One region of the Arthrobacter sp. TMT4-20 genome, then DNA from elsewhere that is predicted to be linked to it. Evidence: riboswitches for the same ligand, from Rfam matches in the RefSeq annotation. Region 1 holds a riboswitch; the other holds the start of a gene.
The links. A riboswitch is a leader RNA that binds a small molecule or an ion and turns the genes downstream of it on or off. The one in region 1 is predicted to bind cyclic di-AMP.
Positions count from the first base shown of each region.

Region 2: linked by a shared signal. The riboswitch ahead of ACX80Z_RS10800 (LysM peptidoglycan-binding domain-containing protein) and the one ahead of ACX80Z_RS07495 (C40 family peptidase) in region 1 are both predicted to bind cyclic di-AMP.

Region 1 is NZ_JBTNDW010000006.1:39,671-54,841, reverse strand. Features, by position in the region: gene ACX80Z_RS07515 (multicopper oxidase family protein) at 1-1,167, opposite strand, end outside; gene ACX80Z_RS07510 (SHOCT domain-containing protein) at 1,178-1,447, opposite strand; gene ACX80Z_RS07505 (heavy-metal-associated domain-containing protein) at 1,750-2,073, shown strand; gene ACX80Z_RS07500 (metal-sensitive transcriptional regulator) at 2,307-2,714, opposite strand; cyclic di-AMP (ydaO/yuaA leader) riboswitch at 3,017-3,233, shown strand; gene ACX80Z_RS07495 (C40 family peptidase) at 3,237-4,118, shown strand; gene ACX80Z_RS07490 (M56 family metallopeptidase) at 4,461-5,441, opposite strand; gene ACX80Z_RS07485 (BlaI/MecI/CopY family transcriptional regulator) at 5,446-5,811, opposite strand; gene ACX80Z_RS07480 (GNAT family N-acetyltransferase) at 5,945-6,931, shown strand; gene ACX80Z_RS07475 (DNA gyrase/topoisomerase IV subunit A) at 6,994-9,474, opposite strand; gene ACX80Z_RS07470 (bifunctional acetate--CoA ligase family protein/GNAT family N-acetyltransferase) at 9,560-12,280, shown strand; gene ACX80Z_RS07465 (DUF5998 family protein) at 12,371-13,045, shown strand; gene ACX80Z_RS07460 (alkaline phosphatase family protein) at 13,052-14,248, shown strand; gene ACX80Z_RS07455 (thymidine kinase) at 14,241-14,954, shown strand; gene sepH (septation protein SepH) at 15,004-15,171, opposite strand, start outside.
Region 2 is NZ_JBTNDW010000010.1:396-15,566, reverse strand. Features, by position in the region: gene ACX80Z_RS10860 (heavy metal translocating P-type ATPase) at 1-817, opposite strand, end outside; gene ACX80Z_RS10855 (MFS transporter) at 1,088-2,293, opposite strand; gene ACX80Z_RS10850 (MBL fold metallo-hydrolase) at 2,476-3,882, opposite strand; gene ACX80Z_RS10845 (rhodanese-like domain-containing protein) at 4,014-4,310, opposite strand; gene ACX80Z_RS10840 (sulfite exporter TauE/SafE family protein) at 4,419-5,321, opposite strand; gene ACX80Z_RS10835 (rhodanese-like domain-containing protein) at 5,318-5,938, opposite strand; gene ACX80Z_RS10830 (metal-sensitive transcriptional regulator) at 6,060-6,317, shown strand; gene ACX80Z_RS10825 (serine hydrolase) at 6,412-7,278, opposite strand; gene ACX80Z_RS10820 (Lrp/AsnC family transcriptional regulator) at 7,779-8,267, shown strand; gene ACX80Z_RS10815 (isopenicillin N synthase family dioxygenase) at 8,326-9,351, opposite strand; gene ACX80Z_RS10810 (universal stress protein) at 9,524-9,955, opposite strand; gene ACX80Z_RS10805 (VIT1/CCC1 transporter family protein) at 10,212-10,940, shown strand; cyclic di-AMP (ydaO/yuaA leader) riboswitch at 11,083-11,261, shown strand; gene ACX80Z_RS10800 (LysM peptidoglycan-binding domain-containing protein) at 11,264-12,163, shown strand; gene ACX80Z_RS10795 (DsbA family protein) at 12,325-13,065, shown strand; gene ACX80Z_RS10790 (cytochrome c biogenesis CcdA family protein) at 13,065-13,943, shown strand; gene ACX80Z_RS10785 (hypothetical protein) at 13,940-14,437, shown strand; gene ACX80Z_RS10780 (GntR family transcriptional regulator) at 14,449-15,171, opposite strand, start outside.

The DNA of each region.
Region 1 (15,171 bases):
GTTAAATTCATTGCCGTTAATGGTGAAACGCATCATGCCCATGCCCCCGCCCATGCCCCCGCCGGCCATGACGATTTCCCGGCGTGCCGCGATGGGGGCTGACCTCAGGTCTCCCAGTCCCTTTTGCGTGGTCGGGGCTGTCAGGGATGCGACCGGTTCGCCGGACACGTGGAGGGTGGCCAGCGCGAAGCCGTCGGGGCGGTCGGCCGGGTTGTTGCGTGCTCCGGATTCCCGTCCCGTCATTCCTGGCGCCCTTCCCCGGCGCTGGTAGAACGCTCGGAGCACGGAATCACCGGCCGGGATGGAGATGAGAAGATCGGCCCGGTTTCCGGGCAGCAGGAGAAGTCGATCCACGTTCTCGGGTGTTGGCAGGCGCCCGGAGTCAATGCCGAGAAGCTGCAGTTGCCCCTCGTCGACCTGTAGGCGGAGGTAACGGGACACGCACGTGTTGATGATGTGCCACCGTTCCCGTTGCCGGGGGCGGGCACTGAATTGCGGGTTGCTTTGCCCGTTGACCAGGATCAGTTCACCTTCCCGGCCCATCATTCGTTCCATCGCCGGGACTGCGACGATGTTTCCCAGTCCGTCCAGGGTGGTGTCCGAAATGACCAGTACCCGTTCCGTACTCACCTCGATGGGTTCCACATCCTCAACGATGATTGCTCCAAAGAGCCCGGCGAAGATCTGATCGGCGACCATGCCGTGGTGGTGTGGGTGGTACCAGTACACGCCAGGTGGATGATCCTCTGGGAGTTTGTATTCGTAGTTGAAGGTGTTGCCGGGCTCGACTGAGATGAAGACATTGTCCCCATTGCCTTCGGGAGAAACGTGAAGCCCGTGAACGTGCAGGTTGGTGGGCTGGTCCAGGTTGTTGACGAGTCTGATCTTGAGGACATCGCCAGCTTGTACGCGGAGTGTCGGGCCGGGGATACCCCCGTTGTAACCGAGGGCTGCGGCCTGTCGGCCGGCCAGCAATATTTGTCCCGGTGCGGCTTCCAGCCGTACCTGTAGCTGACCGTTGTTGCTTCGTAACTCTGGAGGTTGGATTAGTTCGCTTCCCGTGACGGGTGGCTCCCGCGTTGTTAGCGTCCAGATCAGGCCTGCACCTCCAGTCGCCGTCCCCGCGATGCCGAGTCCCCCCAGTAGCAGCGCTTGGCGGCGGCTGATGGGGGGTTTGCTACGGGCCCTCACCGAGAACTTCGAGTTGTTCGCGGTACTCGTCGGCGGTGAGTTCTCCCTTCGCGAAGCGCTCGTCCAGGATCTGGTGGGCAGTGCTCCGGCCGTGGGGCGGGCCGCCCACCCCTGAGGCATCCCGTGACGCGTATCCGACACGGCCTCCGTTGCCAAGGACCCTGACTGCGAGCAGTACCAACAGCACAATCCCAACGATCAGGAGGACGCCCCAAAGCCACATCCACGCTGATCCCTGCCCATAACCCCACATCATGCCGGATACCTTTCACCTCGAGATGATTTCCAGTCTCCGCCTAGCGTCGGCCCACAAGTAGAGTCTTAGGTCCCAATCGGTCCCAGGGTGACTTCAGTCGCTGCGGGATCCGGGTACCCGGATCAACCCTTGACACATACCCCTAGGGGGTATACATTATGAGTACCCAAGTGGGAAGTCCGGCCCTAGATGGGCCGCTTACTCCCAGAAGGTCCCTCAAGCAGCTGTAGCCAACGTGAATGACCCCGGATGGCTACACCCGCTGATTCTCGAACAACCATTCCTCATTTTTGGAGACCCTCATGTGTGGCACTTCTTCCGAACTGACCCTGACCGACACATCATCTTCCGGATGTGCCTGCTGCGCCCCCCAGGACAGCAAAGCCAAAACGGTTCCCCAGGCTGGCAGCATCAGCGCCAGTTTCGGTGTCGCTGGCCTGACCTGTGGGTCGTGCGCGTCCCGGGTTAGCTCTGCAGTCGGCGGGATTGATGACGTCGCCGACGTCCAGATTGATCTCGTGTCCGGCGGGACCTCCACGGTCACCGTTTACAGTAACCAGGTGGTTCCCTCAGCAGCAGTACGCTCGGCGGTCGAGCAGGCCGGGTACCAGCTTTTGAGCGCCTGACTTTTTCCCTGGTCCGGCCGGATTTCCCGGGCGCGAGGTGGATCTCACCGATTCTGGGTACGGATGACCACCCTCGGATGTGCTTCTGTCAGATGAGGCAGATAAAGTCACCGACGCGAAAATCGAAACCGTCTTCGTGGCCGTTCCCGAAGCTCATCCGGCCGGGCTCACCAATTGAAGCCACTCACGCCAACCTGATGAAGCCTGGGGGCGCATATGCGCCGACGGAAGGCTCAGCGCAGTAGTCTGCTGATTGCCTGTGTTGCTTCCTTGACCTTCGCGTCGACGGCTTCGGAGGACCCAGTGGTTTGGGCTTCTTGGGCTGCGGTGACGACGCAGTGTTGCAAGTGGTTTTGCAGCAGGCCCAAACTCACGGCGTGCATGGCACTGTTGACCGCCGCGACCTGGGTGAGAATGTCGATGCAGTACTGATCTTCGTCGACCATCCGCGCTATCCCACGGACCTGTCCTTCAATGCGCTTCAGACGCCGCAAATAGGCCGCCTTGTCCGGGGAATAACCGTGCACCGCACCGGAGGTAACCGGCTGATCCGCGACGGTGGACTCCGCCGCGGGGGCTTCCGTGGCAGCTGCCCCAGGGGTGTCATCGGTACTGTTCCGAGGTCCGGCTCCGGCGTTCACGGCGCTATCCTTTCAATGCTCCGACCTGTTCTGGTCGGACCCAGATGAGGCCGTTGGTACGTCCTCGACCATGCGCTCTGCGCGGCCTTTATAAGTATCATCGACGATCCGCTCCGCCGTGAACGCTCGATAGATGAAATAGGTTCCCTGAAGGGTCGGTGGCCCGCGGGTACGGTGATCCTTGAAAAGCCCGTTACCTTAACGTGACTTCAATACCACGGTGGGGTATTCTCATTCGAGTGATCCCGGCACCCCGCCGAGATGACATTCCCGCGCAGAATGCCGAGCCCTGCCGCTGCACCGGGACCCGTTCGCACAATCCAGATGGCAGGGACGGGGGAACCACGTTTCCACCGGGCCACCGCACGCGGTGACCCTCGGGGTTAAGTCGATCTGACTATCCAGTGCTAGACCTGCAGCATCGTTCGCGATGGCAGGCGTAGCCCATAGGTAGAGGACGGCCGGGTGACTCCCATCCGAACCCGACAGCTCACCCCGCAGGCATGGGAGAGGCAAACAATCATGTCACGTCAGTCCATTTCGGCACGCCACCGCGCCGCCACCACCCACTCCATCGCCCTCGAGGGTCTGACCCAGTCGGCCAGGACCAAGGCCGTAGCACTGGGCAAGCCAGCCATCATCGCCGTCGCGACCGGCAGCCTCGTCTTCTCCGTCGGAGCGACCGCCCACGCAGGAACCTACACCCAGGGCGCAGCAACCACCGCGCCAGCAGTCTCAGCACCCGCAACAGGAGTCCACACTGTCGCAGCCGGAGACACGCTGGGAGCGATCGCCGCATTGCACGGTATTAACCTCGACACCCTGTTGGCGCAAAACGGCCTGTCCTACGCTTCAATCATCTACCCGGGTCAGCAGATCCAGCTCACCGGCGGCGCAGCCGTCAGTGCAGCCGCCGTTCCAGCAGCAACTGCAAGCCAGGCGTTCTACTCAACACCTGCACCAGCACCCGCCGCACCGGCAGTAGTTCCAGCACCAGCCGCGCCCGCTGCCGATGCGGCACCAGCAATGATGACACTGGCCTCCGGTGCCATCACCCCGATCGCACCCGTAGCCAAGGCGGCTCCGGCCAGCGGAGTTGGCGCAGCACTGGTCGCCTCGGCCTATGGGCAGCTCGGTTCCATCCAGGACTGCACCATCCTCGTCGAACGCGCTCTGCGCTCCATCGGCCTGAACGTCGGCGACCTTGGACCCCTGCAGTTCGACCAGTACGGAACCCGGGTCTCCAGCCCCGCGCCCGGCGATCTCGTCGTCCGCCCCGGCCACATTGCCATCTACGTCGGCAACGGCAAGGTCATCAGCAGCGGCATGAACGGATCAAACCTCACCATCGAGCACCCACTGTCCGACCTCGGCGGTTCATACTTCGTACGAGTCAACGGCTAATACCCTGACTCACGGAGTTTCTTTGTGAACTGAACTGAAAGTGGCGGGTGTCCTGGACGGAGGGCACCTGCCATTTTCGTATCTCAAGAGAGCAGATAGTGCCACACGATCCGCTCCCATGACTACTCGTCATGGCACCTGCCACGAGCCAACTCATTAGCTCGCCGAGCTCCCCCCCCACTTTGGGGCGCGGATTATTTCCACAGTTCTTGTACCAGCCGCGCCGGATGCCGCGACTAAGTGTCCCAACGATCACCGACGGTCACTGAGAGTATTTAGACAATCCCAGTGACCGTGCCCGATCAGTGGGAGCATTGTTCATAAAACCAGCGCCAGGCAGCGCTAACCCAGCACCCAGGGGGCAATCAGCAGTAGCGTCGGCGCCCCCAGTAGCAGTCCCGAGGCACCGAGGGCGGCCGCCTGCTGGGGCAGCGACAAGGGCGGCTGCGGAGTGAGTAGCCGGTGAATCCGGTTAAGGGTGGCACCAGCATCCTGGTCAGGGGTCGCACCGGGAGCAAGCGCCGTCACCGCAAACGAGTCACCGTGGGCGAAGCCGCCCTGCTGGTCGGGCAGCGACCCGGAGGCGACGATAGCGATCGCCCGGGCCAGGACTGGCTCCCGAACCTGCTTCAGAGCCTCGTCGTCGGCGAGCATCTCGATCAACTCGTTGACGGCCCGCTGCGCCAGTTGTGACGTGGGCAGCCACGGGAGGGCCGCGCGCCAGGCTGCAAACGCCCACAGGAGTAGGTGATGTCGCTGGTGGAGGTGTGCCAGCTCGTGCACCAGTACGGCGTCGAGTTCGGCGGGGGTCAGCAGGTCGAGGAGCCCGTCGGAGAGTACGGTCACTGATCTGGCACCACCCGGAAGGCAATAGGCCACAGGAGTGGGATGGTTGATCACCAGCGTTGCCGGCCGGTTTGCTGCCGGGGAGCTGAGCAGGTTCAGCATGTCTCGGTGTCGCTTACGCTGCCCACGAATCTTGGCGTAGGTCAGCAGCAGGGTAAAGATCAGGTGGGCGCTGAGCAGCCCAGCGGCGCTCAGGGCGAAGACGTGGACCAGGCCGAGCGTGTCGACCGGCTGGTTGGCAAACGCCATGTCGCCGAAGCGGCCAAGGGCTTCCACCAGGTTGTCGCCGAGCGGGTCGAGACCCCAGACCAGCATCGCGCCAATCATTGACAGTCCGCCCGCGAGGGCGATCGCCTGCCACAGAATCATCGCCGTAAACGGTGAACGGGTGGGCCACTTTGCCCGAGACAGGGCTACCGGCGCAGGCCAGGCGAGGACGACGGCGAGCCCGGCCAAAAAATGGGCGGCCCAAAACATCCGTTCAGCTGCCGAGCAGTTTGCGCAGAGCCTGTGCCTCGCTGTCGGAAACGCTTCCGATGAACCGTGCCAGGACTGCTTCCCGGTCAGGGGCGGTGACGAGGACTTCGTGCATCAACTCGGCGGTGTGTTCCTCCCGGCTGGTGATCGCACGGTAGCGGTGCGGGCGGGTTTCCCGCTCCCGTTCCACGAGCCCCTTCTTCTCCAGCCGTGAGAGGACAGTCAGGACTGTCGTGACGGCGAGCTCCTTGCCCACGGCTTCCTTCGTCGCCAACGCCAGCATGTCGCGCAGTGCGTTCGCGGTCAGTGCCCCGGGGGTGCCCCACAGCAAATCCATCACTGTGCGTTCGAGTTCTCCGAGGGTGGCCATGCAAGTCCTTCGCTAAAATTGTGGATGAGTACTTCAAATCTACTCTCTTTTTCGCCAAGGTTCTACATGCGGTAGAACAAGATGTCGGTTGCTCAGCCGATGGTTGACCGTCCCGGTGATTTAGGCTTTTGCCATGACAAAGCCAGAATCGGACTTCTTTCCCTCCGGCACGCCGCTGCATTGGCGTGCCATCACGCCTAAGGATCTGGGTAGTTGGCATGAGCTGCTGCACCGGATGGCCAAGGAAGACCAGCCGGACTGGGTGGAGGAGCGGGCCGACCTGGAGCAGATACTGGGCTCATCGAAAACCGACCCGGCAAAGGACACCATCCTGGGTCTCGACGATGCGGGTGTGCCCCGCGCCGTTGGGGTAATCCAGCGGAATCCCGGGTCCACTGTGGTTCACAGTATGGGTGGGGTGGACCCCGCCAGGCGCCGGCAGGGGATCGGTACCGCACTCTACTCCTGGCAGGCGGGGCGCGCGCGTCGCAGGTTGGACGACGACGGCGCCGGGGAAGGAGTGCTGCGTACCTACGCGGAGGAACGGGTGCCATCCCAGCTGGCGCTGATGGAAGCTACCGGCAACGCCGTCGTCAGGTATTTCACGGAGATGACCCGTCCGCTGCAGGCGGAGATCCCCGAAGTCGATATTGCAGCCGGACTGCAGATTGTCACGTTCTCGGACGATCTGTCCGAGGCGGTACGGCTCGCCCACAACGAGGCGTTCCAGGACCACTGGGGGAGTGAACCACGCGACGAGGAGTCCTGGCGGTTCACAGTGACGCACCCCGAGTTCAAACCCGAATGGAGCCTCGCGGTGGTGGACGAGGCGTCCGGCGAAGTGGCTGCCTACCAGCTGGCCAGTTACGATCCCGCGTCCGGGGAACTGCTGGGCCACACCGAGGGCTACACCGACCTGCTGGGAGTGCGGCGGAAATGGCGGGGCCTGCGGCTCGCCCCGGCCCTGCTGGTCGAGGCGATGCGCCGCTTCAAAGCTGACGGCATCGAGCACGCTGGCCTGGGCGTCGATACCGAGAACCCGTCGGGTGCCCTTGGCCTGTACGAACGTCTGGGTTACGAAGCCACCCACCGGGTCAGGGTGTACGAACTGCGCATCTAAACCATGGACGCGGTTGGCCCCGGCCAACCATAGCCGGGGCCAACCCTAGACCGGGGCTAACCCTAGACGAGGCTGGGTCCGATCGAGTCGACTGACTGGCTCAGGGTGACACCAGAACCGTCACGGCGCCCGTGTTCGGTGGGGAGGGCCCTGGATACTCCGGAAGCTGACGCGGCTTTTGCCGGACCGTGTCCGGCCCAGGCGAGCAGCAGGATGTCCTCATCCTTGAGGAACCGGTGGGCCCGGACCCCCGCTGTAGCCCTACCCTTGGTCGGATACTCCGCGAAATCGGTCACCTTGACCGATCCAGCCGAGGTGCCCGGCAGCGCTCCGCTCGCGGCGGCAATCGTCACGACGACGGCGGCCGAATCCTCGGCACCCACAGCGCCGAAGTGGATGACCGAGTCACCGGATCCCAGTTTGATGCCTGCCATACCACCGGCGGTGCGGCCCTGCGGACGGACGGTCGATGCGGGGAAGCGCAGCAGTTGCGCCTGGGCCGTGATGAAGACCAGCAGGTCCTGGTCACTGGCCGCGGCCAGGCCCACCACCTTGTCTTTGGGCTTGAGGGAAATGATCTCCCATTCGTCGCGGTTCAGTGGATACTCGGGGGCAACCCGTTTCACCACGCCCTGCGCACTGCCCAGGGCGATTACCGCGTCGAGCGGTGCCAACCCCACCAGGGATTCTCCGGGCAGCAGGGTCATGAACTCCTGCGCCGGTACGCCGCCCGCCAAATTGGGAATCCCGGCGGTTGGTGCGAGAGCAGGCATATCCATCACCTGAAGGCGCAGCATTCGCCCGGCCGAGGTGACCGCTCCAACCTCCGCCCTCGCCGTTGAACGAATCACCGAACTGAACACGTCGTGCTTGACCCGTTGCCCGCCCTCACCGAACGGTTCCTGGTCGGCGGTGCGTGCCAGCTGTCCCGACGTCGACAGGATCACCCAGCAGGGATCGTCAGCAATTTCCAGGGGTAATGGCGTCGTTTTCCCGCCGGGCGATATTGCCGCGGGCATCACCGTGCCCTTCAGTGGTGCACTGGACTCGGACTCCAGCAACACCGTGCGACGGGGGGTAGCGAACTTCGCCGCCACCTCTGCAAGTTCCTCCGACAGGAGGGCACGCAGCTTCTCTTCCGAGCCGAGCAGTTCCTCCAGCAGGGCAATCTCCCGGCGCAGTTCGTCCTGCTCCTTCTCCAACTCGATGCGTGAATACTTGGTCAGCTGACGCAGCCGAAGCTCAAGAATGTAGTTCGCCTGCAGCTCGGTCAGATCATAGATCGACATCAGCCGTTCCCGGGCCTGGGCCGACTCATCCGAAGAGCGAATGATCTGGATGACCTCGTCAATATCGACGATCGCGATCAGCAGACCCTCGACCAGGTGAAGCCTGTCCTTCTTGCGTCCCAGCCGGTAGGCGGTGCGGCGGCGGACCACCGACAGTCGGTGCTTGATGTAGACCTGCAGCAACTCCACCAGGCCGAGTGTCCGGGGCTGACCGTCAACGAGGGTCACATTGTTGATGCCGAACGAATCCTCCATCGGCGTGTACCGGTACAGCTGGGCCAGCACGGCGTTGGGGTTGAAGCCGTTCTTCAGCTCGATCACCAGGCGCAGCCCGTGACGCCGGTCGGTCAGGTCCACAATGTCGGAGATGCCCTGGAGCTTCTTCGATGTGACGGCGTCTTTGATCTTCTCGATGATCTTTTCGGGGCCCACCGTGTAGGGCAGCTCAGTCACCACGAGGCCGGTGCGCCGGGCGGAAAGCTGCTCGATTCCCACGGTGGCCCTGGTTTTGAAGGACCCCCGGCCGGTCGCATAGGCGTCCCGCACACCCTCAAGCCCCACGATTTTACCGCCACTGGGAAGGTCCGGTCCGGGGATGAAACGCATCAGGTCATCGAGCCCGGCGTCAGGGTTGGCGATCAGGTGCCGGGCTGCCGCGATTACCTCGCCCAGGTTGTGGGGGGCCATGTTCGTCGCCATACCGACGGCGATGCCGGTCGCCCCATTGACCAGCAGGTTGGGGAAGGCGGCGGGGAGCACCTCCGGCTGCATGAGCTGGTTGTCGTAGTTCGGGACGAAGTCCACCACGTCTTCGTCGAGGTGGTCGGTCATGGTGAGGGCCGCCGCGGCGAGGCGGGCCTCGGTGTAGCGGGGGGCGGCCGGGCCGTCATCGAGTGACCCGAAGTTGCCGTGCCCATCGATCAGGGGCAGGCGCAGCGAAAAGTCCTGTGCCATGCGGACCATTGCGTCGTAAATCGCGGCGTCGCCGTGCGGGTGGAGCTTACCCATCACTTCGCCCACGACCCGGGCGGACTTCACATGGCCACGGTCCGGGCGCAGCCCCATATCGGTCATCATGTACAGGATGCGCCGCTGCACGGGTTTCAGCCCGTCCCTGGCATCGGGTAGGGCCCTGGAGTAAATCACCGAGTACGCATACTCAAGGAAAGAGCCTTCCATTTCGGAAGTGACGTCAATGTCGATGATGTTCTCGGTGTAATCCACCGGGGCTGCTGTGCTTTGGCGCCTGGCCATGATCGGATGGTCCTCGGGTTGTGAAAAAGGGTAGGTGCTGCCAAGGGTAATGACGTGAACGCCGAACGCCCACTAGGGTGAGTCTATGGCGGCTGACGGACATTACCCGGAATATTGGGAGGCCGACGTCGTGTTGCGGGACGGCGCCACTGCACATTTGCGGCCGATTTCGCCCGATGATGCGCCAGCAATGCAGCACTTCCACATGCAACAGTCCGAGAACTCGATCTACCTGAGGTTCTTCACCTACAAGTCCTCGCTGAGCAACAAAGAGCTCAAACGATTCACTGAGGTGGACCACCGGGACCGCGTGGCGTTCGTCGTCACCCGCGGTACGGACATTCTGGGTATTGGGCGGTACGACCGGCTCGATGACCCCACCGAAGCCGAGGTCGCCTTCAACGTCTCTGATGCCCACCAGGGCAGGGGGTTGGGGTCGATCCTGCTCGAACACCTCGCCGCGGCTGCCCGGGAGAACGGCATCAGCCGGTTCTCGGCAGAGGTCCTGCCGGAAAACCGCAAGATGATCACCGTCTTCGCCGAGGCCGGCTACGAGGTGCAACGGCGCTTCGACGACGGCGTGGTGATGCTGGAGTTCAACATCGACCCCACCGAGAAGTCACGCGCCGTGATGGAGTCCCGGGAACACCGCGCCGAGGCACGCAGCGTCGCCGGACTGCTCTCGCCGTCGTCGGTCGCTGTAATCGGTGCCAGCCGCGAGTGGGGGACCGTCGGGTATTCCTTCCTGGAACACATCATCGATGGCGGCTACACCGGTGACGTGTATGCGGTGAATCCCGAGGCTTTCGAACTGGCGGGCATGATTTCGTTCGCCTCCATCGGCGAAGTCCCGGGGCCGGTCGAACTAGCCGTGATCGCCGTCCCCTATGACCAGGTGGCGTCGGTCGTGGATCAGTGCGGCGTGGCCGGGGTGAAGGGCCTCCTCGTGGCGACCGCCGGGTTCGCCGACGACGGCGCCGAAGGGCTGGCCCGGCAGCGGGCCCTGGTGCATCGTGCGAGGGCCTACGGCATGCGGGTGGTCGGCCCGGCATCTCTGGGCCTGGTCAACACGCACCCGGAGGTCAGGCTCAATGCCTCGATGGCCCCCGCACTGCCGGCCGCCGGTGCACTGGGTTTGTTCAGCCAGTCAGCGGCGATCGGAGTGCTGTTGTATGCGGCGGCAGGACGCCGCGGACTGGGCCTGAGCTCCTTCGTGTCTGCCGGCAACCGGGCCGATATCTCGGGCAATGACGCAATGCAGTACTGGGAGGATGACCCGTCCACCCGCGCCGTGGGGCTCTACCTGGAGTCGGTGGGCAACCCACGCAAGTTTTCCCGGATTGCCCGCCGGCTGGCGAAGACCAAACCGGTCATCGTCGCGAAGTCCGATGTGATGGGCCTGCAACTACCGCCCGGCCACGCCGTCCGCACCACCCAGGCGCCCTCGGGGGCGCTCGACGCAATGCTGAGGCAATCGGGGGTCATCCGGGTGGAAACGACTGCCCAGTTGGTGGACATTGCCCAGATTCTCGTCAGCCAGCCCCTCCCGGCCGGTCCAGCGCTCGCCGTTTTCAGTAATTCGCTGGCTCTCGGCAAGGTGGTCGCCGACGCCGCCGCTGCCCAGTCCCTCGACGTGCGGCGGCTGGTGACGGACATCGATCTGGACACCGGGCAGTCCATTGCGCTGCCAGTCCTGCGCGCGGCAGTTCTCGACGCGCTGTCCGACGACGAAGTGCACTCGGCCGTTGTCGCCCTGCTCCCGGCGCCCGGGCTGACAGTCGAGGCCATTGCCGACTGCCTGCGGGACTGCGCCGAGACAGCCAACAAGCCTCTTGTCGCCTCCTTTGCTGGCATCCTGGACCCGGCTGTGCAATCAGATGGGCTATTGGCTTCACCCCGAAACCCGCTGGCGTCAGCCGACGGGGACGCCGCGGTGCCAAGCCAGCGTGGGGTGCCCTGCTACGCGGGACCGGGGGCCGCCGTCGCCGCCCTCGGCGCAGTGGTGACCTATGCCCGATGGCGCTCCCGGGACAGCGGCGGCTTCCACGAACCGGCTGACATCGACTCCGATGCCGCGTCTGCGGTGCTGCAGCAGGCGCTGCTCCGGGTCGACGGCGATGGCCTGACCCGGCTGGACGGGGCCGAGTCGGCCACCCTGCTCGGCCACTACGGCATCTCCCTGCTACCCGCCGTCCGCTTCGCGACAGCCGATGAGGCTGTCGAAGCCGCTGACCGGCTCGGGTGGCCGGTGGTCATCAAAACCGTCGACGAACATCTACGGCACCGCCTCGACCTTGGGGGCGTCCGGTTGAACATCGAGGACGCAGAATCCCTCCGCCAGAACATTTCGCAGATGGAGAAGGTCCTAGCACCCTTCGGAGTCAGCGGAATGGAGGTGCAGTCCATGGCGCCCTCCGGACAGGCCTGTACGCTCCGCGCAATTGAAGATCCCCTGCTGGGGCCGGTGCTGTCCTTCGGACTGGCAGGCGACGCCGTCGACCTTCTCGATGACTGGGCGCACAGCATCCCGCCGCTATCCGCCGTCGACGTTTCCGATCTGGTCCGCGGCCCGCGCGCATCCCGCAAACTGTTTGGCTACCAGGGCCTGCCGGCGACCGACATCGCCGCGATCGAAAACCTGATCAGCCGGGTGGCTGTCCTCAAGGACCACCACCCGGAGATCGCTTTGCTTGAGTTCAACCCGGTGCTGGTCTCGGCCACTGGACTGGTCATCCTCAGCACCGACATTATGGTCGGCAACCCGCAGCGTCGCACCGACAGTGCACGACGGGCCATGCGGGACTAACGACGACGCCGGCCGCCGTCCTGGGTGAACGGCGCGCCCTACCGGTCGCCGGGTTAGGTGGCGGGTGCCCGGGTGGGGGAAACTGGAGGTATGACATCGCTTTCCGCTGAACGCCGCAGCCTCGACGCCTCCCTGGAACGGGCAGGATTTTATCCGCGCCTGGTGGCAGACACGGTGCACGACGCCCTTGACGGTCGGGAACCGCTCTCCCATGTGGTGCACCTCGAAACCCACTTCGAACGCAACGAGGTTCACCGCCATATCACCGTGCTGGTTCTCACCGAGGACATGCTGGTGATCACCCACGTCGACGACCAGCAGCTGGACGAGGACGGGCAGCAGATGATGGCCCAGGTCTCCACCGAGTCCGTCCCGGTCAGCCAGATCCGCTCAGTGGTCCTCAGCTACCTCTACGCCCAGCCCCAGGACTACAAGCCTTCCGACCAGGCTCGGGAGCTGACCCTCGCCATTGCCTGGTCCGGCGGGCAGCGCCTGGACATGGGTCCGGCCGGGTGCAGCGACCCCCAGTGCGACGCCGACCACGGGTACACCGGCACCATTTCCCAGGAAGACATCGTGCTGCGCGTCAGCGCTGAGGCCGACGGTATGCAGGCGGTCCAGAACGCGAAATCATTCGCCAGGGCCCTGCGGAAGGTCAACACAGCCAACCCGGTGATGCCGGGTGCCGGGAGCACCGTCAGCCCGACGCCGCGCAGGCAGCCCGGCCTCGGCGCCCGCTTCAGCCGAACCCACCACCAGGGCTAGCCGCTGGTGGAATCCCTGACCGAACACCGGGAGCCTCTTCCGGCGGCGCCGCCCTATGGGCGCAGCACCGTCGCCGAGGTCTTCACCAGCGCGGCGGCGGCCCTGGGACTGGACTCAGCGTCCGGCCCCTTCCTCAACGCCCTGGGCTTGCCCACGGCCTCACGAGTGTGTGTGGTGGTGGTCGACGGGCTCGGCTCCTCATTGCTGAAGAAACGCGGCGGTCACGCGCCGTTCCTGCGCCGCCATCTGGACGGCGCACGAACCCTCAACTCGGCTTTCCCCTCAACAACAGCCGCATCCCTCGGGAGCCTGGGCACCGGCCTGCCGCCGGGCAAGCACGGGCTGGTTGGCTACGATGTGCTGGACCCGGAGCAGGGGAAAGTCGTCAACATGTTGGGCGGGTGGGACCCGGGAGTCGACCCGCTGCAGTGGCAACCGTATCCCTCAGTCTTTGAGCAGGCGGCCGGGCAGCTCCCGGTGGTCAGCGTGTCCCTCCCCAAATTCGCCGACTCTGCAATGACCAGAGCGGCGTTGCGGGGCGGCAGTTATGTGGCGGCGGGAACACTCCAGGCCCGGGTGCGCGGCGCCCATGAGCAACTCGCTGCCTCCGACCGGGCGCTGGTCTACCTGTATTTCAACGAGATGGATAAGGCCGGCCACCGCTACGGCTGCGGCTCGGCCGAATGGGGCAACCAGTTGGAGGATGTTGACTCAGCGATCAGGACCCTCGCGGCACGCGTACCGTCCGATACGCTGTTGCTGCTCACCGCCGATCACGGGATGGTCGACGTCGACGTCGACCACCGCCACGATTTCTCCACCCAACCGCAACTCATCGACGGGGTGGCCCACACCGCTGGCGAGCCGCGGATGCTCCACTTGTACTTTGAACCGGGCCTGTCCCCCCAAGGGCAGGAACGACTCCTGGCGGCGTGGCGGGACGCCTACGGCCGGCTCGCATGGATCTTCACCCGCGACCAGGCCGTTGACGCGGGCCTGTTTGGCGAGGTCGATCAGCGAGTGCTGCCCCGCATCGGAGACCTCATGATCGCGGCGCGGGAGCCCATCGCGTTATACGATCGCCGTCGGACCTCCGCGTCGGCCATGGAAGTGGTCGGCCAGCATGGCTCGCTCACCCGGGCCGAGCGGGAAGTCCCACTCCTGACCCTGAACCGCCCGGGAGGGAAGGGCACCCGTGGCTGAGCTGATCTTTTTCTCCGGCACCATGGACTGCGGGAAGTCCACCCTGGCGCTGCAGATGGACCACAACCACCGCGCCCGCGGCCGGGCCGGTCTGCTCTTCAGCTCCCATGACCGGGCGGGGGAGGCAATGATTTCCAGCCGGCTCGGGTTACAGACCGCAGCGGTGGAAGTCACCGACACCACCGACTTCTGGGCCGAAATTGTCAGGCGCCGGACGTCAGCTGAACGGGTGGACTACCTCATCTGCGACGAGGCCCAGTTTTATCTGGGCGAGCAGATCGATCAGCTGGCCCGTATCGTCGACGAGATGGACGTCGACGTGTTCGCGTTCGGTATCACCTCCGATTTCCGCACCAGGCTCTTTCCCGGTTCGCAGCGGCTCATCGAACTCGCCGACCGGATCCAGGTCCTTCAGGTGGAGGCGCTTTGCTGGTGCGGGCGCCGGGCAACCCATAACGCGAGGACCGTCGACGGCGTCATGGTAGTTGAGGGCGACCAGATGGTGGTCGGCGACGTTGAGCTGGCCTCGGAGCCGCGGGATCCGCTCCAGCCGGAACTACCGCTCACCGGCGGCTCGGTTGCCGAGTCCCCGCACGCACCAGTGACAGGCTATGAAACACTCTGCCGGCGCCATCACACGCGGAGGGTCACCCTGAGGACCGCTACGGCGATGAAAAGCAACGAGATGTTGCTGCCGTTCGCCTAGGAGCAAGCGGCAACCAGGAAATCCCCGGCGATCTACTCGTTCACTGCGACTAGTCGCTTTTGGTGCCGAAGACGATTTCGTCCCAGCTGGGGACGCTCGAACGCTTCGGCCGGATCTTGCGATCCGATGCTTCCTCAACCGGTTTCGCCGATCGATCTGCTGCTGATCGATCGGATGCTGAGGCGTGCTCGGGAGCGGGACCGCGATCCTCACGTGG
Region 2 (15,171 bases), on a different contig from region 1:
GCAGGATCCACGCGATGAAAGTGAGGATGCCAGCGACCAGGGCAAAGTAAAACAACAAGGCAGCGGCCCTGTCAGCGAGGGCCTGCGCTTTCGACGACGAGGCTTGCGCCTCAGCGACCAGACGCTGAATCCCGGCCAGAGTGGTGTCGGCTCCGACGGCGGTCACCCGCACCCGGACCGCGTTGTCGGTTGCCACAGTTCCCGCGACCACCACCTCCCCGACCGTGCGTTGCACGGTGCGGGATTCGCCGGTGATCATCGCCTCATCGAACTCGGCCACACCGTCAACGATCTCGCCATCGGCGGGTACCCGTGCGCCTGACCGGACCAAAACGACGTCGCCGGTGGCCAGCGAGCTCACGGAGACGGTTTCGATTCCCGTGTCGGTGACTTTATCTGCCTCATCGGGCAGCAGCGCGGCCAACGCATCCAAAGCCCCCGCTGCGGATCCGAGGGCACGCATTTCCATCCAGTGCCCCAACAACATGATGACCACCAGCAGGGCCAGCTCCCACCAGAAGTCCAGATTGAAATCTCCAATCCCCAGGGTGGTCACCCAGGATGCGATGAAGGCGACGCTGATGGCCATCGCAATCAGCAACATCATCCCCGGTTGCCGGGTCCGTAGTTCGGTGATCCCGCCCTTGAGGAACGGGGCACCGCCATAGAAGAAGATGATGGTACCCAGAATCGGTGAGATCCACATCGCGCCGGGGAAATCCGGCGGCGTGTAGCCGACGATCATGGCGAACATATGGCTGAACAACACCACCGGAACACTCAAGACCAAACTCAACCAGAACTTGTTCTTAAACATTGCGGTGGAATGCCCCGCATGCTCCCCATGAGAATGCACCTCATGGTCCTCGCTCTTTTTCACCTTCGGAGTTGATTCTGCAGCTGGAGTACTGGACATGATGGTCCCCTAACAAACGCAATGGTGTCATTTAGAAGTCAACGGGTGCAGCGCCCGGCAGTCATTCCGCGGGCTACAGCCGCATCAAAAGACCTTCAAGGAGTAAGCGGCCCTCTTGGGGCTCGGACTTCCCGCTCGGTACCCAGACACTATACCCCCTAGGGGTATTGGTCAAGGATGAGCTGCGGCATTGTGATCGCCGTTTCGCATCCGTAGCGCGACGACAAGTCCCGAGAGTGCGGTGACGAGCGCGACGACCGCCACAGCAGCCGGAATACCGTAAGCGTCCGCGATGACGCCGGAGAGAAGGGCCCCGACGGCGAAGCCACCGTCGCGCCACAACCGGTAAACCCCCACCGAGCGGGCCCTCCACTCGGGGTGCGCGACATCGCCTATCGCAGCCAGCAATGTGGGGTAGACCATCGCGGTGCCTGCACCAAGCAGGATGACGGCGGCAAGCCAGGTTCCGAAGCCAGTTCCAGCAGCGACCATGACCAAGGCGACTGCTTGAACCAGCATCCCCGCGACAATCAAGGGCTTGCGGCCGATTCGATCTGACAAACCGCCAGTGATCAATTGCCCGGCACCCCAGACAGCTGGATAGACGGCAGCAAGAATACCGATACGTTCAAGACCCAGACCCGCTGTGGCGAAAAGGATGGGAAACAGCCCCCAGGCGAGACCATCGTTCAGGTTATTCACCATGCCGGCCTGGCTCACTGAGGACAGGGATTTGTCCCGGAAACTCGTCAGGGTGAAGACGGCACGGCTGCTCAGCCCTGCTTCGGTGCCGGCATGGACGCTGACATGCCGAGCCGCTTCGGCTTTGGCGTGGTGATGGGTTTCGCGGATGGTCAGGGCGGATAGCCCGAGCCCAAGAGCAATGAAGACGGCACCCAGCAGGAACGGTCCGGGACGTAACCCATAGGTCGATGCTATGTAGCCGGTGGCCAGTGCTGCTCCCGCGACGCCGAGGTAGCCAGCCGCTTCGTTCAGGCCCATCGCCAGTCCTCGGCGTTCGGGACCCACCAGGTCCATTTTCATCATGACGGTGATTGACCAGGTTAGGCCCTGGCTGATGCCGAGGACGACGTTGGCTGCCACAATCCACCCCCAGGACGGCCCGAAGATCAGCAGGAGTGGGACCGGCAACGCGATCAGCCAGCCGGAAATGAGGACTGGTTTGCGCCCGTAGCGGTCTGCGAGAGTGCCGGCAAAATAGTTGGTTGCAGCCTTCGCGAGACCGAACGCGAGAATATAGGTCAGCGCGGAGGTGTAGAGCTCGAGGTGGAAGACCTTCTCGGCCAGCAGGGGCAGCACCGTCCGCTCCTGGCCAAGAGTGCCACCCACCAGGGCATTGACTGCGACGAGGAGCATGAACTGCGCCAAATTCTGCCGCAATCCCAGCTCTATTGCAGCGCCCTGTTTAGGTGGCGACGAGTTTCTGCCGGGTTTCACGGATATTCTCCTGTCACGGACCGATGGCCGAGGTTAAATGCTGTGGCGGCGACCGGATTGACCGTGCCGCCGCCACAGCTCAAGGACTGAGCTGGCTCTGTTTACTTGGCGGAAACAGTTTCCTGCTGCTTCCAGCTGGCCCATCCCGCGTAGCTTCCGTCGAGTTCGACGACGTCGTACCCTGCGCGACGAAGGCCGCTGGCCGCCACGGAGTTCCGCACTCCGGACTGGCAGTACGTGACAATGGTTCCTTCACCTGGCAGTTCATCCAGGTGCCACATAGCACGGCCACCGCTGAGCTGGTGCGAGCCGGGGATGTGCCCGGCAGTGTGTTCGGTGCGGTTGCGGACATCCAGCACCATGGCGGCGTCGAAATCGTCCAATTCCGCAGGCTGGATCAGCTTCGGGGTGTTCGTGGGAAGCCCGTCAATGCTGGTGACGTAGCCGCCAACCTTGTCGATGCCTACCCGGACCAGGTGATCCCACATGTCCTGCGCCATTTCTTGATCGGCGGCCAGAAGCACCAGCGGATTCTTGTCCGTTTCCGGGTTGACCACCCATGCTCCGTAGCTTGCCACTGACTTGCCGGCAGGAACGTTCAGGGAGCGGGCAACCGTGCCCTCATGCACCTCGGTATGTGACCGGGTGTCGATGAAGGTGACCTGATCGTCGGCTAGCTTTGCGGCGACGTCGGCGATGCTCAGCTCTGTCAAGGGTGCTCGCTGGCCCATGACTACTGGACCTTCACGATTCTCCCTCTTCATTCGACCGAAGTAGGCGTGAGCATCGGGCTGTCCATCAAGCAGTTCGTCGATGAAGCCCTGTTCGTCATTGGCCGCGAGATACGGTCCCCACCAGGCGTACAGGCGCTCGTATCCCACAGTGGAGGACGGGATTGCCCCGAGGGCCTTACCGCAGGCACTGCCGGCACCGTGGGCAGGGTGGACCTGGACATAGTCGGGCAGGGTCAGAAACTTATCCCGCAGGCTGGTGAACAACTGCTTGGCACCCTCGAATCGGGTATCAACGCCGCCAGCTGCCTCATCCAGCAGATCGGGGCGCCCCAAATCTCCCGAGAATACAAAGTCCCCCGACAGCAGGAAGCCGGGTTCGGAGCTGAAAGCTCCGTCGGTCACCAGGAAGGACAGGTGCTCCGGGGTGTGGCCAGGGGTATGAACGGCCTTGATGGTGATGTTGCCGATGACAATTTTGTCGCCGTCGTAGAGCCGTTCGCCGTCAAATTCGTACTGCCAGTCGGGGCCACCTTCACCGGAGACGTAAATCTTTGCACCGGTGGCGGCCGCGAGTTCGCGGGTACCTGAGAGGTAGTCGGCATGGATGTGGGTTTCAGTGACGGCGATGATTTCCATGCCGTTCTTTTGGGCCAGATCCTGGTAGACGGCGATGTCGCGGCGGCCGTCGACAACTACCGCGGTGCCGTTGGCCTGGCAGCCAATCAGGTAGCTGGCCTGTGCGAGGTCTTCATCGTAAATACGCTCGATAAGCATCTGCTGATCTCCTTCGTTCGTGGTCTTGATCTATTACTACTGTAATACCCCTAGGGGTATATGGCAAGGCAACATTCTTCTATGCTTCACGCTCCGGGGCACGCCCCCATGGCGGCCACCGGCGGAATGGGTTAGGTAGTCGGAAGACCGGCCTTGGTCCAGGCAGACATTCCACCGGCCATCGTGTCGGCGGTAAACCCTGCGCCGTTCAACGCGTCGGCAACCCGGGCGGAGCGGTTGCCGCTCCGGCACACCGCGATCACATGAACCGACGGATTCAGTTCGGACAGTCGCGCCTGCAACTCGCCCATCGGGATATGCAACGCCCCGGGGATCATGCCCTCGGCTACCTCAAAATCTTCCCGAACATCGAGGATGATCGACTCTGAACGGCGTTGGTCGGCCTCATTGATGGTGATTTCAGCCATGGTTTTCTCCTTCAATAGTTCATTAGGGTGTGGCAGCGGTCAGGTCTTGTCCGCCGAACGATTGGATTGCGGGTGGGCCCACAGGTCTCGCCTGGCGCGGGCTGTGATTCAGGCGGGCGACGGGGCCTTCTCGCGTCGTGGCCCGTCAGGCTTGCGAAGGGGACACGATTTGAGGAAGAACCAGCAGGCCACAACGCCGACTGCCGCGAGTGCGGCAACCCCAGCAACAAAGAACCACCGCAGGTCAGCGGGTGCCTGCTGAATGAGTACAAACGTGCCCATTGCCAGAACGAACCACCCAAATGCCTTCCGCAGCGCCACCTCGGGAATTCGCCCGGCCAGTCTGGAGCCAATTAGGGTGCCCACGACGGCCGCCGCGGTCACGGCCAGGGTGATACCCCAGTCGATCTGCACCGTCGTCAGATACCCAGCGAGTCCGGCGAAGGACTTCATGGCGATGACGACGAGCGAGGTACCGACGGCAATCGACATCGGCAAGCCACCGAGCAATGCCAACGCTGGAACGACGAGGAATCCGCCGCCTGCGCCGACTAGTCCAGTCACAAGCCCCACAACAGCCCCATCCAGCAGCACTCTGCCGATAGGAAGTTCGTGCTTGACTGGCTCACCGCTGTCCGTCGATTTTTTCTTACGTCCGCGAAGCATCGCCACGGAGGTGGCGACCATCATGAGCGCAAAGGCAATGAGCAGGATCTGCCCCGGGATTTGGCCACCCAGGAGACCGCCGGCAAATGCACCGACCATTCCGGCCGCGCCAAAGATCAAGCCGGTTCGCCACATCACCCTCCCCCCACGGGCGTGACTGATGACACTGACCGCTGACGTGACGCCGACGACGAAAAGGGAAGCGGCGATAGCCTCCTTGGCCTCAAACCCGGCGACGTAGACCAGGATTGGGACGGTGAGGATCGATCCGCCGCCACCCAGCACGCCGAGGGAGAGCCCGATCACCACAGAGAGGGCCAGAACCAGGACCAGGGTGGTGGTCATGAGGCTGTGGTCTCATCTCCGGCGTTAGCAACGGGAAGAGTCAGTATGGCACTTTCGCGTGTGGGATCAACAGCGGCCCTGTTCCACGGCATCGTCGAGATGGCTTTACCCATCGCACAGGTGTTGGTTGCGGCCGAGAAGGTGAGACCAGTGCCAATGACACCGGCCAACAAACGGATTTTCGGTGATACGAATTTACCTCCAGTGAGGCCCACCATCACCAGGGAACCTGCTGCGAGACGGACCTGACGCTCTAGATCCCAGCGGTCCTTACCCTTGACTACATCTCCACCGGCGGCAGCAAATCCTGGAACACCACCGGTCAGTACATAGGCAGTGTCAATACCTGAGGTTGCTAGCCGCTGGCGGGCCTGTTCGGCGCGGATGCCGGAATGACAGACCAGCACGACGCGTGAGGCCAGGCGGGCTGCAAGCTCATCGGTGTGCTCTGACAGCAACGGCAGCGGCACGTTGTAGGAGCCGCGGATATGCATGGACTCAAATTCGGCGGCGGAGCGGACGTCGATCACGACGAGGTCCTGATGCTCTGTCGCCCATTCACGCAGAGTCCCCGGATCAAGTGCTGTGATGGAAGTGGACGTGGAAACAGGAGTCATGTGTGCCTCTCAAAAGGATGTATTGGATACCCGACCGAGTATTGCAGATACCCCATGGGTATGCAAAACACCCCAGGGGGTATACGATGGATCGTACACAATCTAAGCCCTTGGAGATCTCATGCAACTTGATTCGACTGAACTAGCGCCGGTCGTCAACAGACTTAAACGTGCGCAGGGTCAGCTCGCTGCTGTTACGCGCATGCTTGAGGAGAGCAAGGACTGCAAGGACATCGTGACGCAGCTGGCCGCCGTTTCCAAGGCACTCGATAGGGCGGGCTTCGCTATTATTGCCAGCGGTCTCGAGCAGTGCATCGTTCGCGAGGACGCCACGATGGACAGGAAAGAACTCGAGAAGCTTTTCCTCTCCCTCGCCTAACCGGCATGATCTTCCCTTGGGAGAAAGCTTCCGCACATGCTTTCGCCTCAGGCGTTGCGAGTCCCGCTGCCTTCGCCTCTGGAATCACAGGCACTCATAAGTCAGCAGCGAAGAGCGCATCCTCAGCCGCGCGGGTCAGGGAACGAATTAGCTGGATCTGATCGGCTTCACTACCGTCACCGGTGTTCTTGGTATAGATCACCAGGGCTACAGTGGAATCGCCATGGGTCAGGAGTGCAGCATCGTGAAGATCTGAACCTATCAGTCCGTACTTATGATGCACGGTGACCTCCGGACTGGCTCCTGCAGGGATTAGTTCTTCATTGTTCGTTTCCTGCATGTAGCCCAGCAACTGAGCTGTATTCTCCCGGTTCAGCAGTTCTCCCTCATGAAGCATTGTCAGCACCCGCGCCATATCCGCGGTGGTAAGCAGATTTTCCTCGGGATCATAGGCAACACCAAGGGACTCGGCATAGTCAGTCAGTTCCGGATAACCGACCGACTGCATCAGGAGCAACCAGGCATTGTTGTCACTGTTGTTGACCATGTCCTGGATCTGGAAGCCCGCGTCTTCTTTGCCCAGGTTTTCATCGAGACTGGCTTCGCCGTCTTCGACTGAATGGTAGAAGGCTGCAGCCGTAATGATCTTTGCCGTGCTGGCAGCAAAGAACGCTGACTCTTCCCCGAAAAGTCGTGCATTATCGCCGGAAGTGTCGGCTATCGCGACCCCGACGCGGTAGTCACCTGCGGCGTCAAGGATCGCTGTGATGTCTTCATCAAGTGACTCGGGTGCTTCCGCTACGGGGGCCGACGGACGCTCCGCTGAACGTTCAGCATCCGTCGGGAGCATATCGGCGGCAGAGGGTATAGCCGTCGAGGTTTCTTCGGGAGCCATGTCCGTCGGCTTCCCTGTCGCCGGAGCGCAGCCAGCACCGGCCACCAACAATACAAGTGCAGGCAAGAACGCAAACTTCTTCGTGGTGACCTCCCAGGTGGTTCGATCTTGTCATGGCCGGTACGACGCGCCGGCATCTCAACAAACCGATATTTGGCGTCTCTATGACCTCCGGCAACACCTTGCATTCAGTGTCTCGCCTGTTACGAGCGTCCCACAGACCACCGCAGGGACAAGAACCAGTGTGCAGGTCAACCGTAGATATGAACCCTTCCAGCGGTGGCGTCGGCCGCAATCCAGCTCAATGGAGTCCGCAGCAGGGGTGGGGCGACGGACCGAGTGCGCTCCTTATGGGAGCGACACTTCGCAACCTTGGAGGGGTGTACTCACTAGCTGCTTGCAAAGCCTGGGAAGGGGATCTCCATTCCTGACCTTTCTGTCTTCCATTGAGCAACATCGTCATACCTGTGTGCAACAGTCGGCGTATTTGGTAGTCAATCTGACTAGACTTTTAGTTATCCGGATGTCAACCTTGGTCATCCTGACCGCGCCTATTGAGGAGAACCATGGCCATCAACAAAGATCAACGTCCGATCAGGGATGCTATTGATCGCGCTGTCCTCGAAGCACTCGACGCTGACCCTCGAATGACCGTGCTGGCCATCGCGCACCGCACAGGGTTGGCCCGCGGCACGGTCCAGGCGCGCCTGGAGCGCTACGAGTCACAAGGTGCCCTGCGGGATAACAGCGTGCGCATCGTGCCAGAGGCCCTCGGCCTGTTCATATCAGCGCATGTAGCCGCAGAGCTTGACCAGCACAGGATCGATGTTGCCGTTGAAGGGCTCCGCGCCATTCCAGAAATTGTCGAATGTCTTGCACCCGCAGGAGAAACGGACCTTCTCTGCCGGGTTGTCGCTCGCGACCCGGACGACCTCTACCGAGTGTCAGAAGAGATTCGCCTCTGCCCCGGAATCCTGCGAACCAGAACCAGCATGTTTCTTCGCCAGCCCATCCCCTACCGGATGAGTCCGCTGCTTGCGACGCTGGGTGGCTAACCAACGGATCGGTACAGCGGTTCCGCTGCGCTTCATGCCTGGTGACTGTCTACGTTCCCTATTGCTGCCCTTGCTGCTGCAGGAGGTCGGCGTGGTGAAGCGCGGCAACGTTTGGGTGGGCCCGCAACCGATAGCGCAGAGCATTATCCCCATAGGTTTCAAGGATTGGGCTGTTGGTCGGGTCCACCGACAGCCCCTGGGCCTTGGCGTGAAACTGCGGGCTCATGCGCAGTGCGGGCATGGTGGCATCCAGCGCCGGATTGTAGAAGAAGGGCAGGGAAATCCTGTCGGTTCCGGTACCAGGTGAGATGACACGGTGCAGTGTCGCTTTGAGGTAGCCGTTTGTCGCCAATTCGAGCATTTCACCGATGTTGACCACGAACGTTCCAGGGACCTGAGGTACGTCGATCCACTCTCCTTGGTATTCGACCTGGAGTCCGCCCTTTCCCGGTTCCACCAGGAGCAGTGTGAGCACTCCGCCGTCGCGGTGCGACCCGACGCCTTGTTTCGGCTCGTTGCCGGACTCCCCCGGGTAACGCACGATTTTCAGCATCGGGAAGGCGCTTGAACCAAAGGCTTCATCGAAACTGTCCTCCGGTGCACCGAGAGACACGGCAAGCGCCCGTAAAAGGTCGAGGGAAATGGCACTCAGTCGCTGAGTCCACTCAGAGACGATCTTCCGCATCTCGGGCAATTCAGCCGGCCACAAATTGGGGCCTTCCAACCGCCAGTAGTCAGCGACCCCTGCCGCCGGTTCCACAGCGTTGCGCTCGACGCCAATGTCGATCTGCTCTCGCCAGTCCACCGCCCGATCAGTCAATTCGGCGCCCATCCTGGTGTAGCCACGAAACTGGGGGCTATGAACGTTCTCCAGCTCCAGTTTTTGCTCCTCCGACAAGTCGAAGAAGCGTCTGGAGGTAGCGAGCATGGCGTTAGTGAGCTCCTGCGGGATGCCATGACCTGCCAGGTACAGGAATCCGACCTCGTGCATCGCATTGCGCAGATCGTCCCGGAAGTCCGATGCCTCCTCGGGCCCTGCGTTCAGCTGAGAGTAATCCAGGACGGGCAGTGATTCGAGTGACAAGTTCTTATAGTCCTTTACAACGCGTTTCGGAAACCGAAGTCCGTATCCGCTTCAATGTTACGACTCAAGCCGAAGAGACGAACGATCCCGTTGCGAAGTATGTCGATCTGACTTTGTCGCCGCGCGCAGTCCTCGTTTCAGCCCAGGCCGCAGCTTGGGAGCTGCAGTGAAATCAGGAGGCGGTCTTCACGACGAGCACGTCACAGGGTGCGTTATGTACGACACTCCACGCAACGCTTCCCAGAACCCGTCGAAGCCCCTTCATTCCCACGTTACCTACCACCAGCAATTGGGCACCGACACGCTCGGCTTCCTCGATGAGGACATCCTGCGGCTTGCCCCGCCCCGCAGCGGGGCGCACCTTCACGGAAGGGTGTTGTTCTCGCAGTTTCACTGCAACCTGCTCGGCCAACTTGAGAGCCTGCTCAGCATCATCCAGTATCCAAGTGTCGTTGCCGATATGGACAACTTCCGTGTTACCCGTAATGTGCGCGCTGACCACCACAAGTTCTGCATCGAGGCCTTCGGCAAGAGTCGCGGCGCGCGAGGCTGCCTTGTACGCGGTCTCGCTTCCATCCACACCAACAATCACACTTCCGGTCATGACGTTTCCTCCTCGAACTTCGAACCGCAATTGCGGTATGTGGTGCCTACTTGGTTCGCTTACCTTACTCGGTCAAAGAATCCCATGCCTCTTCGCCGGCGCCCGGAACAAAACGGCCGGCGCGGTGACTATTGCAAGCCCCTTTCAGCGCCGCAGTGAATCACAGCGAATTCCGTCGAGGTCACCCGAATCGGAATCCCGACAGGAGAGTCGATCCTTACTGGTGTACTGGCTCGTGGAGGCCTAGATTACGGGAATGACTAGTTCTCCCGTACCAGGCACGCATAGTGACGAACCCCATGACAACACCATCCATGGCAGGCTCAATTGGCTTCGAGCGGGTGTGCTTGGAGCCAATGATGGGATTGTCTCGGTCGCTGCCCTCGTCGTCGGAGTTGCGGGAGCGACAACGGCAACCCCCGTGATTCTTGCCGCTGGCATTGCCGGTCTTGTCGGCGGCGCGATATCCATGGCCCTCGGAGAGTATGTGTCCGTGAGTAGTCAGAAAGACAGCCAGCAGGCCCTCATCGCCAAGGAACGCCTTGAGCTTGAAACCGAGCCTGAAGCGGAACTTGCGGAGCTGGCCGGAATCTACGAATCGAAGGGGCTTAGCCGGGACACAGCCCATCAGGTGGCAGTGGAACTCACCAAACACGATGCCCTGGGGGCCCATCTCGAAGCTGAACTCGGATTGCGCGAGGACGCCGTGGCGAGCCCGCTAGCTGCTGCGGCCGCATCTGCGCTGGCCTTCACCCTTGGCGCGATCCTCCCCCTGCTGACGATTCTTCTGTTTCCAGAGGAAACTCGTGTCCTCGCGACCTTCGTCGCAGTCCTGATTGCCCTCGCCGTAACCGGCTACGGCAGCGCACGGATTGGCGGCAACCCGGCGACGCGCCCGACCGTAAGGATCGTTCTTGGCGGCGCGCTGGCATTGGCAGCCACTTTCCTTATCGGGTCACTCCTGGGCACCACGGGAGTGGTCTGACGCTCCACTGATGCCTGGGAATCGCTCTCTCTTCATTGAGGTTGCCAACCAGGGAGGCGCCGTCAGTGTAAATGTTTGTACATTTAGTTTTTCCGAGTAGGTTTAATACAGTGCCCCACTGAAGGTGGGGCTTATCGAGGCCTTTTACCGAACCCAGCCAAAGGCCTTGGTCCTTTAGATAGGAAGGCTGGGGCGGGGAAACCATAGGTGGGTTCTTTAGGAACCCTTGGGGTGAAGCCGGGCGGGGCGTTTGTCCTCGTGCGGCCGGGTGTCTCCCATCCGAATCCGACAGCTCACCTCGTAGGTATAGGGAGAGATTATTCATGTCATCAAATACTGTGCGCGCCCGACATCGCGCCGATACGAAAAGCCGTTCGATTCTTCTCCTCAGCAGGCAAGCCGTCCTGCCTCAGGGGGGACCCAAGATCGCCGCGCTTGTGGTTGCTTCCGGAATGCTTGCGGCGGGAGCAAGCCCCGCCCACGCTTCGGCGATCGCCCACCCGGCGCAGGATCACACCGTTTCATCGTTCTCATCGGCTGCTTCAACAGTCGAAGTGGAGGCGAGCCCCACCAATCAAGGCACTGCGTACACCGTGAAGTCAGGTGATTCGCTGGGCGCTATCAGCGTTCAGACAGGTGTGGCGTTGCACAAGCTGCTGAGCCTAAACCAGCTCACCGTCACGTCAATCATCTACCCGGGAAACACCATCGTGCTGTCCGAGGAGTCGAATGCCGTGACTGCTGCACCGGTTGCCTCTGGCTCCGCAGCCTCGTCATCAGCGGTTTCCGACTTTAGCGTGAGTACACAAAGTGCATCGATCAGTCCCCTGAGTAACCGGGTGAGCAGCGAGTCAGGAAATATCTGGGATTCCTCGGACGCTCCCCAGAGCGGTACTGCCAACAGCCGTATTCTTGCCTTCGCCAACACGCAGTTGGGCGCTATTCAGGACTGCACCGTCCTGGGCGAAGGGGCATTGCGAGCCGCCGGGGTGATGGGGGTGGGAGACGAGTCCCCTGAGTCCTTGATGGCCTTCGCTACTCCGGTATCAGATCCCCAGCCCGGCGACTTCGTCTACTACGCCGACGGCGGGATGGGCTTTTCACACAACGCCGTCTACCTCGGCGACGGACGAGCCATCCACAGCGGCTGGAACGGTAACCAGACCGTTGAGGAATCCGTCAATGTGGGTTCCGGTCCTGTCTATTACCGGGTCAACATCTAGTTATCCAACGCCGCTGGTGGGGCTCTGACCTCGCTGACAGCGGTGTTTCTCGGACGCGCCCGGACACCAGATCCGACAAACAGGGATCTGGTGTCCGGGTGAATCCCCCTTTTCCGTCCCCTTGTGCCTTCCCATGGGGCGCACGACGCCAGGAGTAATGAATGCCACAAGAATCTGATCAACGAACCGCGGGTGTTCGATCGGCCACCCTCATTGCTGCCCTGCTTGTCGCCGCGCTCATCCTGATTATTGGCTTGATCGCTTCCCAGCGAGCCTCCTCACCCGCTTCTGATGGATCAGGAACAGACGTCGCAGAGGAATCCGGCGGCCGGGAGGAAGAGAAGTTCGATTTATCCCGGCGCATCGCCGACGACCCGTTAGCAATGGGTGAGGTCGACGCCCCCGTTGTTCTGGTCGAATACGCCGATTACAGATGCCCGTTCTGCGGGGTTTTCTCTCGCGAGACATTGCCGGCGTTGGTCGAGCAGTATGTTGCTAGCGGAGAACTAAGGATTGAGTGGCGAGATTTACCTGTTTTCGGAACTGAGTCTCTTGATGCTGCAGTTGCCGGCCGGGCAGCAGGGGAACAGGATAGGTTCTGGGAGTTCAATAAAGCCGTCTTCGCTGCGGCCCCCGACCGCGGACACATCAGCCTCCCGCGCGAGGAGCTGATCCGCATCGCAGAAGAAGTTGGGGTAGCCGACATCACGGCGTTCACAGCGGATCTGGACTCGGAGGAGCTCAATCAGGCTGTTCAAACCGACGCTGAGGAAGCCGCAGCCCTGGGAGCTACCGGAACACCCTTGTTTCTGGTGAACGACATCCCCATCTCGGGCGCCCAACCGGTAGAAGTATTTGAACAAGCCATTGAGACTGTGCTGGCAGAAACCAGTCTCCAGTAATGCTAATCGGGTACAGCGGGGCGTTCCTCGGTGGTCTCCTCACCCTCCTCAGTCCGTGCTCAGCATTGTTGCTGCCAGCATTCTTCGCGTATGCCTTCAGCACAAAACGGCAACTGGTCGGCCGGACCATGCTCTTCTACGCAGGATTGTTGTGCACCCTCGTACCCCTGGGGGTCTTCGCTGGCACCCTGGGGTCCCTCGTCACCACTGACAGACACATTCTCATCGGGCTCGCAGCCGCCCTCATGATCGTTTTGGGTCTCATTCAGATCCTCGGTGTCCGCCTACCGGCATTCATCCGCACCCGGTCCGCGACTGTCGGTTCCGGCAGTTCCGTCTTCGTCCTCGGATTGGCGTACGGGGTCGCAGGAGCCTGCACCGGACCCATCCTTGGGTCAATTCTTACCGTCGCCGCAGCTGGCAGCAACGCCGTCTACGGCGGAATTCTGCTCGCCATCTATGCACTGGGAATGGCAGTCCCGCTGTTCTTCCTCGCTGCGCTGTGGGACCGCCTCGGTGTTTCCGGACGTCGGTGGCTTCGTCCCCGCCCTGTAACCATCGGACGGTGGTCCAACACCTGGATTATGGTGATCTCTGGCTCCCTTTCAATCGGCATCGGAATCTTCCTCATCGCCACAGACGGAACAGCGAGTCTGGGTGGGATCCTTTCCGTTACCGACCAGTTCGCCCTCGAGAACGCGGTACGTACCTTCGCGGACTCAATCCCCGACGTAGCTGTCATGCTGTTAATTCTCATGCTCCTCACCGCAACCGGCGCCATCTACTTACGCCGGCGCAGCCACAGGTCATCAGCACCCCCGAATGACCCCGCATCACCAGAAGCGTCTTCGGATCAAGTGTCAAAGGAAGCTCCATGACTCCCCGCACCGAGAACCCCACGACCCAGCGACCCACTCTGCTCAACGCTCTTCTTCGGTGGCCCTTACGCCGGTGGATCGCCGTGTTATTCGGTGCGGTGGCGACCTTCCTGCTCGTAGCCATTCCGACCGATCTCATCGACACGCCATTATTCAGCCGTGAAGTTCCCCCCACCTGGTGGTCGGTGCCAGCGCTGATCATCTCCTCGGCGCTAAGCGGCCTGGTCCTCGGTACCTATATCGCCCAGGATCGGATTGTGGAATCTCCGCGGACCCGTTCGGGCATCGCGGGGGCGATCGTGACTTTCTTTGCCGTCGGCTGCCCCGTGTGCAACAAGATCGTCTTGCTCGCTCTGGGAACCTCGGGAGCGATGCAGTACTTCGAGCCCATTCAACCCGTCCTCGCGGTTCTCGCTATCGGCCTACTCTCCTGGGCCTTCTACCGGCGCGCCACGTATGAGGATCGTTGCCCAGTCCCAGCGAAGTCGGTATAACGGCCGTTTGTTCAGGACGTCGGCGGATCCGCTTTACACCCGAAGTTGGTCGCAATCTCCACCCGGTCACCCACAACATAGGTTCGTCGGAACTCGACGTATTGCGCCCGATGACACCCAGTTCGCTCGATCAGTAGAAGTGGCGAACCGGCGGCACATTGCAGAAGCCTCGAGTGCTCCGGAGCGGCCAGGACAGCCGAGAGTTGCTCAGTTCCGCCGTTGAGGACCATTCCGCAATGCTTTTCGAGCTCCCCATACAAGGAGTTCCTGGTGAAATCTGAATCCACTAAACCTCCCGCAATATCTGCAGGCATCCACACTTCGTCCAGCGCAATTGGCTCCTCGTCGGCAAAGCGCACCCGAGTGAGATGGAAGAATTCGGCGTCCTGCTTCAAGGAAAGCAGGGTCGCCGTGGCAGGACTCTGTGTGATTTCCTGTTGAAGCACAACGCTTCGGTGTTCCATCCCAGAGTCTCGCACGGACGCCAGCAGGCTGTATAACGGGCCGAAGGCTGTATTTCCTCCCGCCTGGACCCGCGACATTCGCCCGGGATGCGCGTTAACGTGCCCCGCGTCCCGCAAGGGCCTCAACGCTGCCCTGATCGTTCCGCGGCTGACCCCGTATCGTTGCGCCAACTCAAGCTCGCCCGGGAACCGGGCATCGAAAGTGCCACGTTGGAGCTCGCTCAACAAATCGGCGCTCACCCGTTTCCACAACGGACCTGCCGCTCTAGT